3 linked regions of the Spinactinospora alkalitolerans genome follow. The protein of the gene in region 2 interacts with the protein of the main gene of each other region in a pairwise test. Links are inferred from orthologs where the notes say so. Each region holds a gene or a part of one and is shown on either strand. Other genes may lie near its edges. The genes, in order: sufU, HDA32_RS04755 and HDA32_RS19125.

Region 1 (5,367 bases), 980 kb from region 2 along the record:
CCGCACGCTGCGCGCCCTGCGCGCGCAGCGCGACGAGGAGGCCGCCGAGGAGCCGGCGCCCGCGAGCAGCACCCCGCCGCCGAGCCCCCCGCCCACCCCGTCGCTGGCAGAGAGCCTGACCCGGCGTCCGCGCAGCAACTCGCTGCTGGGCCCCAACCGCACCCTGCGCCGGCCGGCCTTCGGCCCGCCCAAGGCGCTGCGGACCGAAACCCCCGACGACGACGCGCCCCCCGCCGAGGCCCCGGCCGGGCTCGGCGAGCACCCGCTCATCGACCTGCTGGACCAGTTGTTCCGTTCCTGGGGCGATCTGGAGCGCGCCGTCGCCGCCGAGCGGCTGTTCGCCGCCGACCCGGTGAGCATCCGCGTGCTGTCGGACCAGCTGAGGGTGGACATCGGCGAGATCCGCAACGCCCAGCGCACCGTCGAGGAGCAGCTGCTGCAGTGGCTGGGGTCGCCGGCGGGTGCGCCGGTCACCCAGCACCTGCGCGACATCTCCGAGCAGCTCGGCGCGGCCACCACGATCGACCACCTGATCAGCGCGCACCCCGACCACCCCGTGGAGGTCCCGTCCCTGGCGACGCCGCTGTGGCGGGTCGTCATCACCCTGTTCACCGACCGCCGGCTGCACAACGGCTGGCTGGTCGCCGCCGAACCCCACCAGCTGCGCTGGCAGACCCGGCAGCTCGTGACGGGCGGTCCCAGCATCACCGAGGCCGGCATCCGGCTGGGCAAGCTCGGGATCCGTCCGCAGGCGCTGCGCGCCTGGCTGCTGAGCACGCCGGGGGTGAGCGTGCGCGACGGCTACGTGGTGGTGGACGAGTCGGTGGCGATGGAGGCCCCGGAGCAGACCGCGGCCTTCGCCGCGGGGCACGCCATGCTGCCGCAGGACTCGCCCGGCTCGACCACGGCCAACGGCCTGCCGATCCGGCGCCGGCCCGCCGTGGCGCAGCCGCGCCAGGAGCCGCGGCTCGACGTCACGACGTCGGCCCGCTGCTTCCGCGCTCCCGACGGCCGCTGGTGGCACCGCGTCGACGTCACGGCCGACCACCTCAACGGCGCCCCGGTCACCGTCCCGCCCGGCTACGCCACCCACCTGGGGCTGCAGCCGGGGCGGTTGCTGTGCCTGACCGCGCCGGGCGCCGACCTGCTGGTCCTGGTCTGGCGCGACCAGCCGGCGTTCGACTCGCTGCGGCCGCTGCTGCGCCGGCTGTCGGCCCAGCCGGGCGACCGCGTGTTCATCACCGTCAACGGCGACCGGCTCGACGCGCGCCGGCTGCCGTCGGCCGACCTCACCGACCACGGCCCGACCAGCAAGGCGCTGCACCTGATCGGCTACACCGCCCCGGCCTCCACCGAGGAGGCGCTGGAGATCATCGCGCGGCGCATCAGCGAGGACACCGACGGCGCCCCGACCGACCCGACCCGCCTGCTGGACCTGCTCACCAAGCGCGGCGACACCGACATCGTCAACGAACTGCGCCCGACCCTCTACGCGGCGCACTAGCGGGGGCCTCCACCGGGGGTGCCGGACTCGCCGGGCGCCCGATTCGGTTGCCCCGGTGGGGACGGATGCCGGATACTCCCGTGGCCGCGGCGAAGGCCGCGCACGGACATGGACGGACGGGGTTTGACGGAGCAAGAGCGCACGCGAGGACGGCGGGTCAGGGCCGACGGCCGGGGCCGGGCGGTCCTGGCCTACATCGAGGACGAGCGGGACGGGCGCCCGTGGGCGCGCCAGGTGGAGACCGCGGGAACCGACCCCGCCGGGCTGGTCCTGGAGCTGCTGCCGGGGTGGATCGTGTCCGGCACCGTGGAGCTGGGCGAGGGACTGGTGAAGCGCGGCGGCCGCCTGATGCGCCACGCGCACACGATGCGGCGCGACCTCGTGGCCGACCCGCCGCACCCCGGATGGGCCGGATCGGCTCCCGGGCCCGGGACGCGGATCACCGCCTGCGACCGCCGCGCCGAGGAGATCTTCCCCGCGTGGCGGGCCGCATTCCCTCCCGGCCATCCCGACCACCATTCCTGCGGCGACGAGGAGGCCCTGACCGGAAAGCTCGCCCCGTTGCTGGCCGGCCGGGTGCTGGGCCCGCTGCTGCCGTGCAGCGCGCTGGCGGTCGACGCCCGCGATCGGGTGGTGGCCGGGGTCCTGGTCAACGACAACGGCGGGCTGCCCTGGGTCGGCGAGCTCTTCCGCCGCCCCGGCCCCGCCCACGCCGGCCTGGGGGCGCTGCTCCTGCGCCGTGCACTGGCGCGTGCGGCGGCCGACGGGCTCGCGGCGCTGCACCTCGTCGTCAGCGACGGCAACCCGGCGCGCCGGCTCTACGACCACCTCGGCTTCCGGCCCATCCGGACCTCCATGACCGTGGCCGTGCCGGAGGACTCCTCCGGCGGCCGGGCCCCGGCCGCCGCCCCCTGAGGGAGCGCGAAACGCAGTGGGGGGCCGCCCGGTACCGGGCGGCCCCCCACGTGCTCGAACGTCCGATGGTCAGACGTTGAAGCCCAGCATGCGGAGCTGGTCGCGGCCGTCATCGGTGATCTTGTCCGGGCCCCACGGCGGCATCCAGACCCAGTTGATCTTGACCTCGCGGCCGAACTCGTCCAGGGCGCTGGTGGCCTGGTCCTCGATGACGTCGGTCAGCGGGCAGGCCGCGCTGGTCAGCGTCATGTCCAGGGTGATGATCCCGTCATCGACGTTGACGCCGTAGAGCAGGCCCAGGTCGACCACGTTGACCCCGAGCTCGGGGTCGATGACGTCCTTCAACGCCTCGCTGATCTCCTCGAGCAGGGCCTCGCCGCTCTGCCCGGCGGGCTCGGCCGCGGCCGGAGCCGTCTGGTTCTCGGTCATGAGGCGCTCTCCTTCTCGGTATCGAGCGACTGCACGGTCGCGTCCTTCCACGCCATCCAGGCGAGCAGGGCGCACTTGATACGGGCAGGGTATTGCGACACGCCGACGAAGGCCACCGCGTCCTCCAGGACGTCCTCGTCGGGCTCGCCCTGGCCCTTGGACTGCATGAGCGAGGTGAACTCCTCCAGCACCCGCAGGCCTTCGTCCACGGTCTTGCCGGTCAGCAGGTCGGTCAGCACCGAGGCGCTGGCCTGGCTGATCGAGCACCCCATGCTGTCGTAGGAGATGTCGCTGACCGTGGCGCCGCCGTTGAGGACCGCGCCGTCGCCGGAATCCCCCGGGGTCAGCGTCACCCGCAACGTCACCTCGTCGCCGCAGGTGGGGTTGATGTGGTGCGCCTCGGCGTTGTACGGGTCCCGCAACCCCTTGTTGTGGGGGTTGCGGTAGTGGTCCAGGATGATCTCCTGGTACATCGTGTCCAGCTTCATCTGCGCGTGCCCTTCTCGCCCTTCCCTCGTCAGTCTCGGACGGTGCCGAAGAAGCGCTGCGCCGCCCGGATGCCCTCGACCAGGGCGTCGATGTCGGCCAGGGAGTTGTACAGGTAGAACGACGCGCGTGTGGTGGCCACCGTCTTGAAGCACCGGTGCAGCGGCCAGGCGCAGTGGTGGCCCACGCGCACCGCCACGCCGCGGTCGTCGAGCACCTGCCCGACGTCGTGCGGGTGGATGTCGTCCACGACGAACGACAGCGCCCCGCCCCGCGCCTCCGGGGTCTGCGGACCGATGATCCGCACCCCCTCGATGGCGCCGACGTGCTTGAGCGCGTACTCGGTGAGCGCGTGCTCGTGCGCGGCGACGTTGTCCATGCCCACGGCGGCGAGGTAGTCGCACGCCGCGGCCAGGCCGACCGCCTGCGGGGCCATCGGCACGCCGGCCTCGAACCGCTGCGGCGGGTCGGCCCAGGTGGAGTACTCCATGTGCACCACGCCGATCATGGACCCGCCGGTGATGAACGGCGGCATGGCCGCGAGCAGCTCCGGACGCCCCCACAGCACGCCGATGCCGTTGGGCCCGAGCATCTTGTGCCCGGAGAACACCAGGAAGTCGGCGTCGAGCACGCCCACGTCCACCGACATGTGCGGCACCGACTGCGCGCCGTCCAGCAGCACCAGGGCCCCGACCTCGCGGGCCCGCCGGGCGATCGTGGCGACCGGGTTGACGGTGCCCAGCACGTTGGACTGGTGGGCCAGCGCGACGATCCTGGTGCGCTCGTTGACCAGGTCGTCGAGGTCGGACAGGTCGAGCCGGCCCTCCTGGTCCACCCGGAACCAGCGCAGCGTCGCCCCGGTCCGCTGGCACAGCTGCTGCCAGGGCACCAGGTTGGCGTGGTGCTCCATCTCGGTGACGACCACCTCGTCACCCGGGCCGACGCGGAACCGCTCGTGCTCGGGGCCCGCGGTGGCGGCGTTGCTCATGGCATAGGCGACCAGGTTGATCGCCTCGGTGGCGTTCTTGGTGAAGACCACCTCGTCGGAGGCCGCGCCGATGAAGGACGCGATCGTGGCGCGCGCGCCCTCGTAGGCGTCGGTGGCCTCTTCGGCGAGCTGGTGCGCGCCCCGGTGCACCGCGGCGTTGTGGCGTTCGTAGAACCCCCGCTCGGCGTCGAGGACCTGCCGGGGCTTCTGCGAGGTCGCCCCGGAGTCGAGGTAGACCAGGGGGCGCTCGTCGCGGACGGTCCGGGCCAGGATCGGGAAATCGGCCCGGATCTCGTCCACGTCGAGCAGCCCGGCGAGCGCGCTGTCGGTCACTTGGAAGCGCCCGCCTTCGCGAACCGCTCGTAGCCCTCGGACTCCAGCACGTCGGCCAGCTCGGCGCCGCCGGACTCGGCGATGCGGCCGCCGGCGAAGACGTGCACGAAGTCGGGCTGCACGTACTGCAGGATCCGGGTGTAGTGGGTGATCAGCATGACGCCGACCTCGCCGGTGGCGCGGGCCCGGTTGATGCCCTCGGAGACGACCTTCAGGGCGTCGACGTCGAGGCCGGAGTCGGTCTCGTCGAGGACGGCCACCTTCGGCTTGAGCAGCTCCAACTGCAGGATCTCGTGGCGCTTCTTCTCACCGCCGGAGAAGCCCTCGTTGACGCCGCGGGAGGCGAAGGAGGAGTCGATCGAGAGGCTGCCCATGGTGCCCTGCAGCTCCTTGGAGAAGGCGCGCAGCTTCGGGGCCTCGCCGCGCACCGCGGTGACCGCGCTGCGCAGGAAGTTGGACATGGACACACCGGGGACCTCGACCGGGTACTGCATGGCGAGGAACAGGCCGGCGCGGGCACGCTCGTCGACGCCCATCTCCAGGACGTTCTCGCCGTCGAGCAGCACCTCGCCTTCGGTGATCTCGTACTTGGGGTGGCCGGCGACGGCGTAGGCCAGGGTGGACTTGCCGGAGCCGTTGGGGCCCATGATCGCGTGGGTCTCACCGGAGTTGACGGTGAGGTCGACGCCCTTGAGGATCTCCTGGCGCTCCT
Region 2 (5,384 bases):
CTGAACAAGGGCGGCCTCCTGACCGGGTGAGCCTTTTCGCACGCGGTTCCCCTGGGGTGCCGGTTTGCCCTATTGCTACCAGTCAGTAACATCAAGTAGAGCAACAAAGAGCAGATCAGGCGGGATGGCGGGTCAGGAACGCCAGCCCCGCCGCCAGGCGCCGCACGCGCGTTTGGCACCCTTAGGGGCCACGGACGCGTCCGCGTCCGCGCCGTCCGAGTGGGCGACGCATGGGAGTGCAGGGAGGTCGGCCACCGGCCATGAATATTGTCGTTTTGGTCAAGCAGGTCCCGGACACGGCGACCGAGCGCAAGCTGAACCCGGCGGACAACACGCTGGACCGCGCGAGCTCCGACGGGGTGATCAACGAGCTCGACGAGTACGCGATCGAGGAGGCGCTGCTCCTCAAGGAGAAGCACGGTGGTGAGGTCACCATCCTCAGCGCCGGCCCCGACCAGGCCACGGACTCCATCCGCAAGGCCCTTTCCATGGGCGCGGACAAGGCCGTCCACCTCAACGACGAGGCGCTGCACGGCTCCGACGCCCTGCAGACCGCCTACGCGCTGTCGCAGGCGCTGCGCAAGCTCGAATTCGACGTGGTGGTCCTGGGCTCGGAGTCCACCGACGCCCGCACCGGCGTGATGGGCGCGGCCCTGGCGGAGTACCTCGGCCTGCCGCAGCTCACGCTGGCCAACAAGGTCGACGTCGACGGCCGGACCGTGCGGATCCAGCGCCAGACCGACGAGGGCTACGACGTCGTCGAGGCCCAGCTGCCCGCGGTCGTCTCGGTCGTCGAGAAGATCAACGAGCCGCGTTACCCGTCGTTCAAGCTGATCATGGCCGCCAAGAAGAAGCCGGTGGAGAAGTTCGACCTGGCGGCGGCCGAGATCGACGCGGCCAAGGTCGGGCTGGCCAACGCCGCCACCGAGACCGTGGACTTCGCCGCAGCCCCGCCGCGCGCCGCGGGCACCGTCGTCAAGGACGAGGGCAACGGCGGCGCGCAGATCGCGGACTTCCTCGCCTCGAAGAAGTTCATCTAGGTCCGGCGAAGACGCGAAAGAGGGAAGAGAAACATGGCTGAGGTCCTCGTCCTCGTCGACCACGTCGACGGAGAGGTCAAGAAGGTCACGACCGAACTGCTCACCGCCGCCCGCCGCATCGGCGAGCCCGCCGCGGTGTGGGTCGGCGACGCCACCGAGCAGGGCAAGGCCAAACTGGCCGAGTTCGGCGCCGAGAAGGTCTACGTGGCGCCGGCGGAGCTCAACGACTACGTGGTGGCGCCCAAGGCCGAGCTGCTGGCCCACCTGGCCGGGGAGAAGTCCGCCGCGGCGGTGCTGGTGTCGGCGACCACCGAAGGCAAGGAGGTGGCCGGGCGGACCGCCGTCAAGCTCGGCTCCGGCGTGCTGACCGATGTGGTCGACGTCAGCGCCGACCTCGTCGCCGAGCACTCCGTTTTCGGTGGCGCCACCCTCACCCACGCCAAGGTCCGCACCGGCACCCCGGTCATCGCCGTGCGCCCCAACGCCGTCGCGGCCGAGGCCGCCCAGGGCGCCGCAGCCGAGGAGCAGGTGTCGGTGGAGGTCTCCGACGCCGCCAAGACCGCCAAGGTGGTCGAGCGGGTCAAGCAGGAGCAGGGCGACCGCCCCGAGCTCACCGAGGCCGGCATCGTGGTCTCGGGCGGGCGCGGCGTCGGCAGCGACGACTTCTCCACGGTCGAGGCGCTGGCCGACTCGCTCGGCGCGGCCGTGGGCGCCTCGCGCGCCGCCGTGGACTCCGGGTGGTACCCCAACCAGTTCCAGGTCGGCCAGACCGGCAAGACGGTCAGCCCGAACCTGTACGTGGCCCTGGGCATCTCCGGCGCGATCCAGCACCGGGCCGGCATGCAGACCGCCAAGACGATCGTGGCGGTCAACAAGGACCCCGAGGCCCCGATCCTGGAGATCTCGGATTTCGCGGTCATCGGCGACCTCCACAAGGTCGCCCCGCAGCTCACCGAGGAGATCAACAAGCGCAAGTGATCCTGCGCGCTGACGCGGCCGCGGCCCCGGACGAGTGCCCGGGGCCGCGGCCGTATCGGGGAGCAGGGCGGGTGGGGAAGACCCGCCCCGCTTTCACGCGGTCGGCTTCCGGGGGCGGCCGCGTAGTCCGCCGGATCGGTTCCGGGGGCTGCGACCTCCGCGACGATTCATGCCGTCCTGCTCGGAGATCTCCAGCGCCTGCGCCTCATCGGGACCGCTCGGTCCCGCCTGGGGAGCGTCACACGGCACCGCGTCTCCCTTCGGGCCGCTCCTGTGCCGGACGGTGCGCCGCCCCTCACCTCACGCACGTTCGGGTACCGCGATGCGTTTCAGGGGGTTCGCGGTCGTATTCTGATGAGTGCCATGGTGTATCTGGATCATGCCGCAACGACCCCCGTCCGGCCCGAGGTCATCGCCGACATGACGGCGCGGTTCGGCGAACTCGGGAACGCCTCGTCACTGCACGCGACGGGCCGGCGCGCCCGCCGGACGGTGGAGGAGGCGCGCGAGACCGTCGCCGAGGCCCTGGGCGCCACCCCCAACGAGGTGGTGTTCACCGGCGGCGGCACCGAGGCCGACAACCTCGCGGTCAAAGGGCTGTACTGGGCGCGCAACCAGGCCGATCCCGCGCGTCGGCGCATCCTGGTCAGCGCCGTGGAGCACCACGCGGTCCTCGACCCGGCCCGCTGGATGGCCGACCACCAGGGCGCGGTCTACGAGGAGCTCCCCGTCGACGGCCACGGCCGGGTCCGCCCGGAGGCGCTGCGGGCCGCGATCGAGCGCGACCCCGGCGACGTCGCGCTCGTGTCGGTGATGTGGGCCAACAACGAGGTGGGCACGCGCCAGCCGATCCGCGAACTCGCCGCGATCGCCCGCGACCACGGCATACCGCTGCACACCGACGCCGTGCAGGCCGTCGGCACCGAGGCGGTGGACTTCGCGTCGAGCGGGGTCTCGGCGCTCACCGTCACCGGGCACAAGCTCGGCGGCCCGGTCGGCGCGGGCGCCCTCCTGCTGGCCAGGGGGGTCGACCCGGTCCCGCTGCTGCACGGCGGCGGTCAGGAGCGCGAGGTGCGCTCGGGCACGCTGATGACCCCGCTGCTGCAGGGATTCGCCACGGCGCTGCGGCTGGCGGTCGCCGAACGCGAGGCGCACGCCGCCGAGCTGGCCGGGCTGCGCGACGAGCTGGTGGCCGCGGTGCGCGCCGTGGTCCCCGACGCCCGGCTCAACGGCCATCCCACGGATCGGCTGCCGGGCAACGCCCACATCTCGTTCCCCGGGTGCGAGGGCGACGCGCTGCTGATGCTGCTGGACGCCCGCGGCATCGAGTGCTCCACCGGCTCGGCCTGCTCCGCCGGTGTCGCGCAGGCCAGCCACGTGCTGCTCGCGATGGGCGCCGACCCCGAGACCGCCCGCGGCTCGCTGCGCTTCAGCCTGGGCCGCGGCTCAGGCAGCGCCGACGTCAAGGCCCTGGGCGAGGCGATCGGCCCCGCGGTGGAACGCGCCCGCAAGGCCCGCGCCAAGCGGCGGTAGAGGGACCGGGGCGGGCCGTCGCAGCGCGCGCAGCGCCGGCGGCACGCGCGCGTCCGCACCTTTGACCGCGCGTCCCGCCCGCAGCCCTACGGCTCACATCCTCCCGGACCGCCGCTCGCCTCACTGCCCCAGTTGGCGCCGCACCGGCTTGGTGATCTGCTCGATCGTCTCCCAGTCGGGGTCGAGGGCGCTGTGCACCTGGGTGCGGCCCTCGGGCCACTCGCGCACGCTCCTCTCCAGCTCGGGCAGCACACCGGACTCGGGGTCGAGGTAGAAGTGGAACTGGCGCTGACCGCCCACCGTCTGCTGGGCCAGCAATGCTCCGTTGTCGCCGAGCAGGTCGCGCAGGCCGAGGGCGAAGTCCTCCAGCGCCGTCGCCGAGGCACCGGTGGGCAGCTTCTCGCCGTCGGCGCTGGCGTAGGCCACGGTGACCTGCACGTACAGGGTGAACGCCGGGAAGTCGCGGCGGTGCAGCGGGTGCCGTACGGCGATCTGGATCGCGCCGCGCAGCGGGACGCGCCCCTGCAGTGTCACCCAGCCGCCGCTGCCCAGCGCCCCGGAGAGCTGCTCGACGACCGAGGGGATGGACGTCGGCGGCAGCGGGTCGAGCGGCTTCTCCACCAGCGCCGCGACCGAGCCGATCCAGCGCACGTAGTCGTCCTCGCCGAGTGAGAGCAGCACCACGTGCTCGGCCACAGCGGTCCGGGTCTCCTCGGGCAGGAACATGAAGTCGGGGTGGTAGACGCCCGCCTCGATCCTGCCGATCTTCTGGTCGACGCGCAGGGCCACCGAAGCGTGGCCGAGGTCGAGCTCGTGGCCGTCCCAGGTCACCGGCTTGCCGAGTTTGTCGTGGTCGGCCGGGTGAGCGGGGAAGAACCGCCAGCCGGCCTCCTCGGGGGCCGCCCGCCGCCAGCGCTCGGCGAGCACCCGCGCGGCGTCGTCGGGGCCGGCGCTCAGCGTCAGGGCGTACCTGGGACCCTCCCCGGCGCGGAAGGATCCGGGATCGCCCTCCGGGTCCTCCATCCGAGCGAGGATGTCGCGCGCCTCGTCGTCGAGGGAGAGCCCCAATTCGTCCAGGTCGTGCGGGGTCGGACTCGGAGCGGGGGCCACCTCCCAGGTCAGGCTCTGGTGGATGCGCCGCACGCGCTCGGTGAGCCGCTGGGCGGTCTCCTCGGGGACGGGCATGTCGGCGTCGACCGACGCCGCGAGCTCGTCGCGGAGATCGGCCCAATGGGACCAGAACTCGCCAACGGCCACGGCGGAGTCGGATTCTGCGGAACGGCGGCGACGGAACAGAGCCATGTATCCGATTTTCGCAGAGTCCGGGGGGCGCCCGGCCACGCCTCCCCGCCGGAGAGAGACGTGGTAGGGACCGGACGTTCCGGCGCGTAGCCTGGAAGGCACTATGACTCTGCGCGTACTCGCCGCCATGTCGGGCGGCGTCGACTCCGCCGTTGCCGCGGCCCGCGCCGCCGAGGCCGGCCACGACGTCACCGGTGTCCATCTCGCCCTGTCCAAGAATCCGCAGTCCTACCGCACGGGCGCGCGGGGCTGCTGCACCGTCGAGGACTCCCGCGACGCCCGCCGGGCCGCCGACGTGATCGGCATCCCGTTCTACGTGTGGGACATGGCCGAGGAGTTCGACCGCGATGTCGTGCAGGACTTCGTCGCCGAGTACGCCGCGGGCCGCACCCCCAACCCGTGCCTGCGCTGCAACGAGAAGATCAAGTTCGCCGCGGTGCTGGACCGCGCCGTGGCGCTGGGCTTCGACGCCGTGTGCACCGGCCACCACGTCCGGCTGCTCGACGGGAGGCTGCGGCGCAGTGTGGACGA
Region 3 (5,406 bases), 3.3 Mb from region 2 along the record:
TCGAGGGCAGGTTCGCCGAGCAGCTCATAGCGGACCAGCTGGAACAGGTGTCGCTGTCGTTCCTGGTCGACGAGCTGGAGGTGCGGCGCGGCGGCGTCGCGGCCAACATCTGCTTCGGCATGGGGCGCTTGGGCCTCAAGCCTGTCCTGGTCGGTGCGGTCGGCGCCGACTTCGACGAGTACCGCTCCTGGCTGGACCGCCACGGAGTGGACACCTCGGGCGTGCACATCTCCGAAGTCCGCCACACCGCGCGGTTCGTCTGCACCACCGACCGCGACCACAACCAGATCGCCTCCTTCTACGCCGGCGCCATGGCCGAGGCGCGCAACATCGAACTCGGTCCGCTGGCCGAGCGCGACGGCGGGCTCGACCTGGTGCTGGTCGGCGCCAACGACCCCGAGGCCATGGTCCGCCACAGCGACGAGTGCCGCACCCGCGGCATCGCGTTCGCCGCCGACCCCTCCCAGCAGCTCGCCCGGATGGAGGGGCCGGAGGTCCGCCGGCTCGTCGAGGGGGCGACCTACCTGTTCACCAACGAGTACGAGAAGGCGCTGGCCGAGCAGAAGACCGGCTGGAGCGAGGACGAGGTCCTCGAGCGGGTGACGACCCGCGTCACCACGCTGGGGGCCAAGGGCGTGCGGATCGACCGCAAGGGCGAGCCCTCGCTGCACGTCCCCGCCGCGGCCGTCACCACCAAGGTCGACCCCACCGGCGTCGGCGACGCCTTCCGCGCCGGCTTCCTGGCGGCCGTGGCCTGGGAGCTGCCGCTGGAGCGCTGCGCCCAGGTGGGCAACGCCGTCGCCGTGCACTCGCTTGAGGTCGACGGCCCGCAGGAGTACCGGCTCACCGCCGAGACGCTCACCGAGCGCCTGGCCCACTCCTACGGCGACGAGGTCGCCCGGGAGGTCGCCGGGCACCTGTAGCGCATCGCGGACTCCGAGCGCCCGGGCCCGTGGTGGAGAGGGGTCCCTCCTCTCCGCCACGGGCCCTCAGCGTGGGGCGTGCCGGTGGGCGATGAGGCCGTGCAGCGCCCGCTCCAGTTCGCAGGGGGCGGTGGCCGGCGCGCTCCACGGCAGGCGCACCAGCACCGGCCGATGGCGGCCGCCCTCGCCGTAGGGGGTGACCCACAGCGTCGCGCCGTGGCCGTCGAGCTCCCAGAGCCATGCTGCGCCCTCGGGGGCGTCGGCGACGTCGCGCAGGACCGCGCCGAGCTCGTCGCGGTGGCAGTCGTTGACGTGGGCGATGATCCGCTCGGCCGTCCGGGTCAGCGGGTCCGGCGGCGCGGCGAGGAACGCGTCGCCGTCGATGATCCCGGCATCGTCGTAGGTGTCGTAAATCACCATGGCGGGCTCGACCCTGGCCAGCAGCGGTGCGTCCGGTGTGGGATCATTGTCGACTGCGGCGAGCAGCCCTTCGTCGGGAGTCCCCTCCCATACGGCGAGGGCCGCCTCGCGGCGCTCATCTGCGGGGACCGCCGACACCCAGCCCTCGCACCACAGGCGAGCGCGTACAGTAGGTGTCTGACCCACATGCCGCAGCGCGGAGAGATCGACGCCGACCGCGAGGTCGGCGCGCCCGTACCGGGTCGCCCGCAGTGCCTCGTGCAGCGGGTGGTCCGCATCGAGCAGCAGCACCGCGCGACCGGCATGATCGACCGCCCCACGCACGCTGAAACGCGCGCTGGGATCGTCTGCCAACGCCGCCGTGGTGGGGGTCGCCGTGGCGGCAAGGGAACGGACCCGTTCGATCGCGGACGGGCTGGGCTGTCGCATGACACCTCCTAGACTTAGGCAAGCCTTACCTAGGATTCCCGTTTTTGCAAGAGACTCAAATATCGGAGGACTTGAATGCGCTACACCGGACCGAAGGTGCGGTTGTCCCGGCGCGCCGGTACCCCGCTGACCCGTAAGGCGGTCAGCTACTTCGAGAAGCGGCCCTACCCCCCGGGTGAGCACGGTCGCCGCGTCCGGCGCTCGACCAGCGACTACGCCGTCCGGCAGGCCGAGAAGCAGAAGCTGCGCTGGTACTACGACCTCTCGGAGAAGCAGCTCGCCCGCGTCTACGACAACGCCAAGAAGCGTCCGGGCCGCACCGGTGAGGAGATGATCTCCGAACTGGAGCTGCGCCTGGTCACCGTCGTGCTGCGCGCCGGCTTCGCCGCGTCGGTCTACGCCGCCCGCCAGTACGTCAACCACGGCCACATCACCGTGGACGGCAAGAAGGTCGACATCCCGTCGTACCAGGTCAAGCCGGGCCAGATCATCGGCGTCCGCGAGAAGTCGCGGCAGATGGTGCCGTTCGTCGAGGCCGCCGAAGGCGTCCACGCCGACGACAAGATCGCCGGCTACCTCGCCGTGAGCCACAAGGACCTGCGCATCGCGGTCGTCGACCGCCCCAAGCGCGAGCAGGTTCCGGTGCCCTTCGACGAGCAGCTCGTCGTCGAGTACTACGCGCGCTGACCCATACCGGGCATCCGGTGCACGAGGGGCCGCGCGGCCGATGGCCGCGCGGCCCCTCGCATTCGCGGGGCGAGGCGGGTTTCCAGGGCTCGAATCCGCTGTGCCGCCGACGCTACGCGCACTGCGACGGCCGACCCCCTGTGCCGACCCGATCGCCGAACACCGGTCAGTACATCCGTCGGATGTGGAACGCGCTGCCCCGCTGCAGCGGGACCTCGGCCACGAACTCCTGCATCTTCAGCCGGCACCACGACGGGATGTCGCTGCGCGCGGCCGGGTCGTCGGCGGTGACCGCGATCACCGAGCCGATGGGGACCTCGCGGATGCGCCCGGCCAGCAGGATGATCGGAATCGGGCACTTGCGGCCGATCGCGTCGATGGTCAGCAGCGGCTGGTCCGGCACGGGCGCTCCTCTTCATGCGGGCTCGTGATCCAATCCTTACCCATGTGGACGGCTAACCGGCACCCGGTTAAGGGCGTCGTAAAACCAGCGATACCCTCGCCTTAGCCCGCTTGCAAGGACGATTCCGGGCGCCGCGGCGCGGCACCGGGCGAACCCGGCAGGGCGGGTGGGTGACGATCGCGAAACCACGATCCGCTCCCCGCGCACGCGGGGACGGTCCCCACGATGGGTCAAGCCTAGGAGTGCGGCGCCGCGAGGACGGGAGAGGGTCCGCAGGACCGTGTCCCGCCGCGCCCGTCACAGCGGCCGCGGCACAACACGCTGACCCGCCGTGCCCGTGATCAGTGGTGCGGATGGTTCGCGATAATGTTTGCCCTTGACAAGCTTTGGATATACGACCGCCCGCGTACCGCGCGGGCATCACCGCTGGGAAGGCAATCCGTGAGTCCGACCCGCCATAGGAATCGGCGCCCCGCGCTGCGCCGATGGGCACCACGTGGCGCCGCGCTCGCCGCGTTGGGTATAGCCGCGACCGGCTGCGCGTCGAACGAGTTCACTCGTTTGGGTGTGCCGGAGCCGATCACCGAGCAGGCCGAGCGTGTCCTCACGCTCTGGCAGGGCTCGTGGGTGGCGGCGCTCGCGGTCGGCATTCTTGTGTGGGGACTGATCATCTGGACGTTGATCTTTCACCGCAAGCGCTCCGAGCAGCTGCCGCCGCAGGTGCGCTACAACATGCCCATCGAGGCGCTCTACACCGTTCTGCCGATCGTCATCATCGCGGTCCTGTTCTACTTCACCGCTCGGGACCAGACCTACCTGATGGAGACCGACGAGCCCGCCGACGTCAACGTCAACGTCAACGCCTTCCAGTGGAGCTGGGAGTTCGTCTACGAGGGCGAACAGGACGTCAACGGCGAGGTCGTCTCCGTCGCCGGCATCCCCGGAGACGACCCGACGCTGGTCATCCCCAACGACAGCGTCATCCACTTCGACCTCGAGTCCCCCGACGTCATCCACTCGTTCTGGATCCCGGCGTTCGTGTTCAAGATGGACGTCATCCCCGGCCAGCCCAACGAGTTCCAGGTGAAGGTCAACCCCGACGTCGAGGGCGAGTTCGCCGGGCGCTGCGCGGAGCTCTGCGGCGTCGACCACTCCCGCATGCTGTTCAACGTCAGGGTGGTCAGCCCCGAAGAGTACGAGCAGTGGCTCGAGGAGCAGAAGCAGAACCCCGAGGAGTCCCCCGAGGAGCTCGAGGCTCCCGAGGGCGACCCCAACCAGCCCGCCGAGGGCGCTCAGGAGCAGGGTCTCGAGGAAGGGCGGGGCGAAGAGGCCGGGCAGGAGCCCGCTCTCGACCAGCCCAATGATCCGGGGGCCAACGAGGAGGACGGCCAGCAATGACGGCGGTTAGTCAGACGCCCGTCGGCGGGGCGCAGGCCCGGTCGGCGCGCAAGGGGTCGATCATCGTCAACTGGATGACGTCGACCGACCACAAGGTCATCGGGTACATGTACCTGATCACCTCGTTCGTCTTCTTCATCATCGCGGGCATCATGGCGCTGATGATCCGTGCCGAGCTGATGTACCCGGGCATGCAGCTCATGACGAACGGCACCTACAATCAGCTCTTCACCATGCACGGCACGATCATGCTGCTGCTGTTCGCGACCCCGCTGTTCGTCGGGTTCGCCAACATCATCATGCCGCTGCACATCGGCGCGCCCGACGTGGCGTTCCCGCGCATCAACCTGTTCGGGTACTACCTGTTCCTGTTCGGCGGCCTGATCGTCATCGCGGGCTTCATCACCCCCGGCGGCGCGGCCAGCTTCGGCTGGTTCGCCTACACTCCGCTGTCGGACTCGGTCCGCTCGCCGGGGATCGGCGGCGACCTGTGGATCCTCGGCCTGGTCGTCAGCGGTCTGGGCACGATCCTCGCTGCGGTCAACTTCATCACGACCGGCCTGTGCATGCGCGCGCCCGGCATGACCATGTTCCGGATGTCGATCTTCTCCTGGAACACCATGCTGACCAGCGTGCTCGTGCTCATCGCCTTCCCGGTGCTGACCGCGGCGCTGATCGCCCTGGGCGCCGACCGCATGTTCGGCACGCAGGTCTTCAGCCCCGAGCACGGCGGCGCCATCCTGTGGCAGCACCTGTTCTGGTTCTTCGGCCACCCCGAGGTCTACATCATCGCGCTGCCGTTCTTCGGCATCGCGACCGAGATCCTGCCGGTGTTCAGCCGCAAGCCGATCTTCGGCTACAAGAGCCTGGTGGCCGCGACCATCGCCATCACCGGCCTCTCGGTCACCGTGTGGGCGCACCACATGTTCCCGACCGGTGCGGTGCTGCTGCCGTTCTTCTCGTTCATGTCGTTCCTCATCGCCGTCCCGACCGGCGTGAAGTTCTTCAACTGGATCGGCACGATGTGGCGCGGCCAGCTGACCTTCGAGAGCCCGATGCTGTTCGTGATCGGATTCCTGGTCACGTTCCTCTTCGGCGGTCTCACCGGCGTGCTCCTGGCCTCCCCGCCGATCGACTTCCACGTCA

The links.
Region 1: the proteins of HDA32_RS04755 (region 2) and sufU interact in binary tests that used the Escherichia coli proteins (3 or more experiments, as listed by UniProt). The link is inferred for Spinactinospora alkalitolerans from one-to-one orthologs.
Region 3: the proteins of HDA32_RS04755 (region 2) and HDA32_RS19125 interact in binary tests that used the Escherichia coli proteins (3 or more experiments, as listed by UniProt). The link is inferred for Spinactinospora alkalitolerans from one-to-one orthologs.

The regions. Positions count from the first base shown.
Region 1 is NZ_JACCCC010000001.1:2,002,100-2,007,466, reverse strand. The notes cover bases 1,591-4,396. They hold sufU (Fe-S cluster assembly sulfur transfer protein SufU), read right to left. Parts: upstream 3,337-4,396; coding sequence 2,845-3,336; downstream 1,591-2,844. Other genes in these bases: HDA32_RS08880 (cysteine desulfurase), read right to left, coding at 3,366-4,396; HDA32_RS08890 (metal-sulfur cluster assembly factor), read right to left, coding at 2,489-2,848; HDA32_RS08895 (GNAT family N-acetyltransferase), read left to right, coding at 1,628-2,419. Outside these bases: HDA32_RS08900 (hypothetical protein), read left to right, coding at 1-1,504; more of HDA32_RS08880, read right to left, coding at 4,397-4,655; Fe-S cluster assembly ATPase SufC, read right to left, coding at 4,652-5,367. UniProt on the Escherichia coli protein: A scaffold on which IscS assembles Fe-S clusters. Exists as 2 interconverting forms, a structured (S) and disordered (D) form. The D-state is the preferred substrate for IscS.
Region 2 is NZ_JACCCC010000001.1:1,021,877-1,027,260, forward strand. What follows is about bases 1,644-4,466. They hold HDA32_RS04755 (cysteine desulfurase family protein), read left to right. Parts: upstream 1,644-2,381; coding sequence 2,382-3,551; downstream 3,552-4,466. Other genes in these bases: HDA32_RS04750 (electron transfer flavoprotein subunit alpha/FixB family protein), read left to right, coding at 1,644-2,018; HDA32_RS04760 (DUF695 domain-containing protein), read right to left, coding at 3,672-4,466. In the rest of the region: HDA32_RS04745 (electron transfer flavoprotein subunit beta/FixA family protein), read left to right, coding at 261-1,040; more of HDA32_RS04750, read left to right, coding at 1,074-1,643; more of HDA32_RS04760, read right to left, coding at 4,467-4,853; tRNA 2-thiouridine(34) synthase MnmA, read left to right, coding at 4,957-5,384. UniProt on the Escherichia coli protein: Master enzyme that delivers sulfur to a number of partners involved in Fe-S cluster assembly, tRNA modification or cofactor biosynthesis. Catalyzes the removal of elemental sulfur from cysteine to produce alanine.
Region 3 is NZ_JACCCC010000001.1:4,311,139-4,316,544, reverse strand. What follows is about bases 1,245-4,089. They hold HDA32_RS19125 (sulfurtransferase TusA family protein), read right to left. Parts: upstream 2,863-4,089; coding sequence 2,626-2,862; downstream 1,245-2,625. Other genes in these bases: ctaC (aa3-type cytochrome oxidase subunit II), read left to right, coding at 3,304-4,089; rpsD (30S ribosomal protein S4), read left to right, coding at 1,848-2,459; HDA32_RS19135 (DUF2470 domain-containing protein), read right to left, coding at 1,245-1,772. Also shown: HDA32_RS19140 (carbohydrate kinase family protein), read left to right, coding at 1-923; more of HDA32_RS19135, read right to left, coding at 990-1,244; more of ctaC, read left to right, coding at 4,090-4,260; ctaD (aa3-type cytochrome oxidase subunit I), read left to right, coding at 4,257-5,406. UniProt on the Escherichia coli protein: Sulfur carrier protein involved in sulfur trafficking in the cell. Part of a sulfur-relay system required for 2-thiolation during synthesis of 2-thiouridine of the modified wobble base 5-methylaminomethyl-2-thiouridine (mnm(5)s(2)U) in tRNA.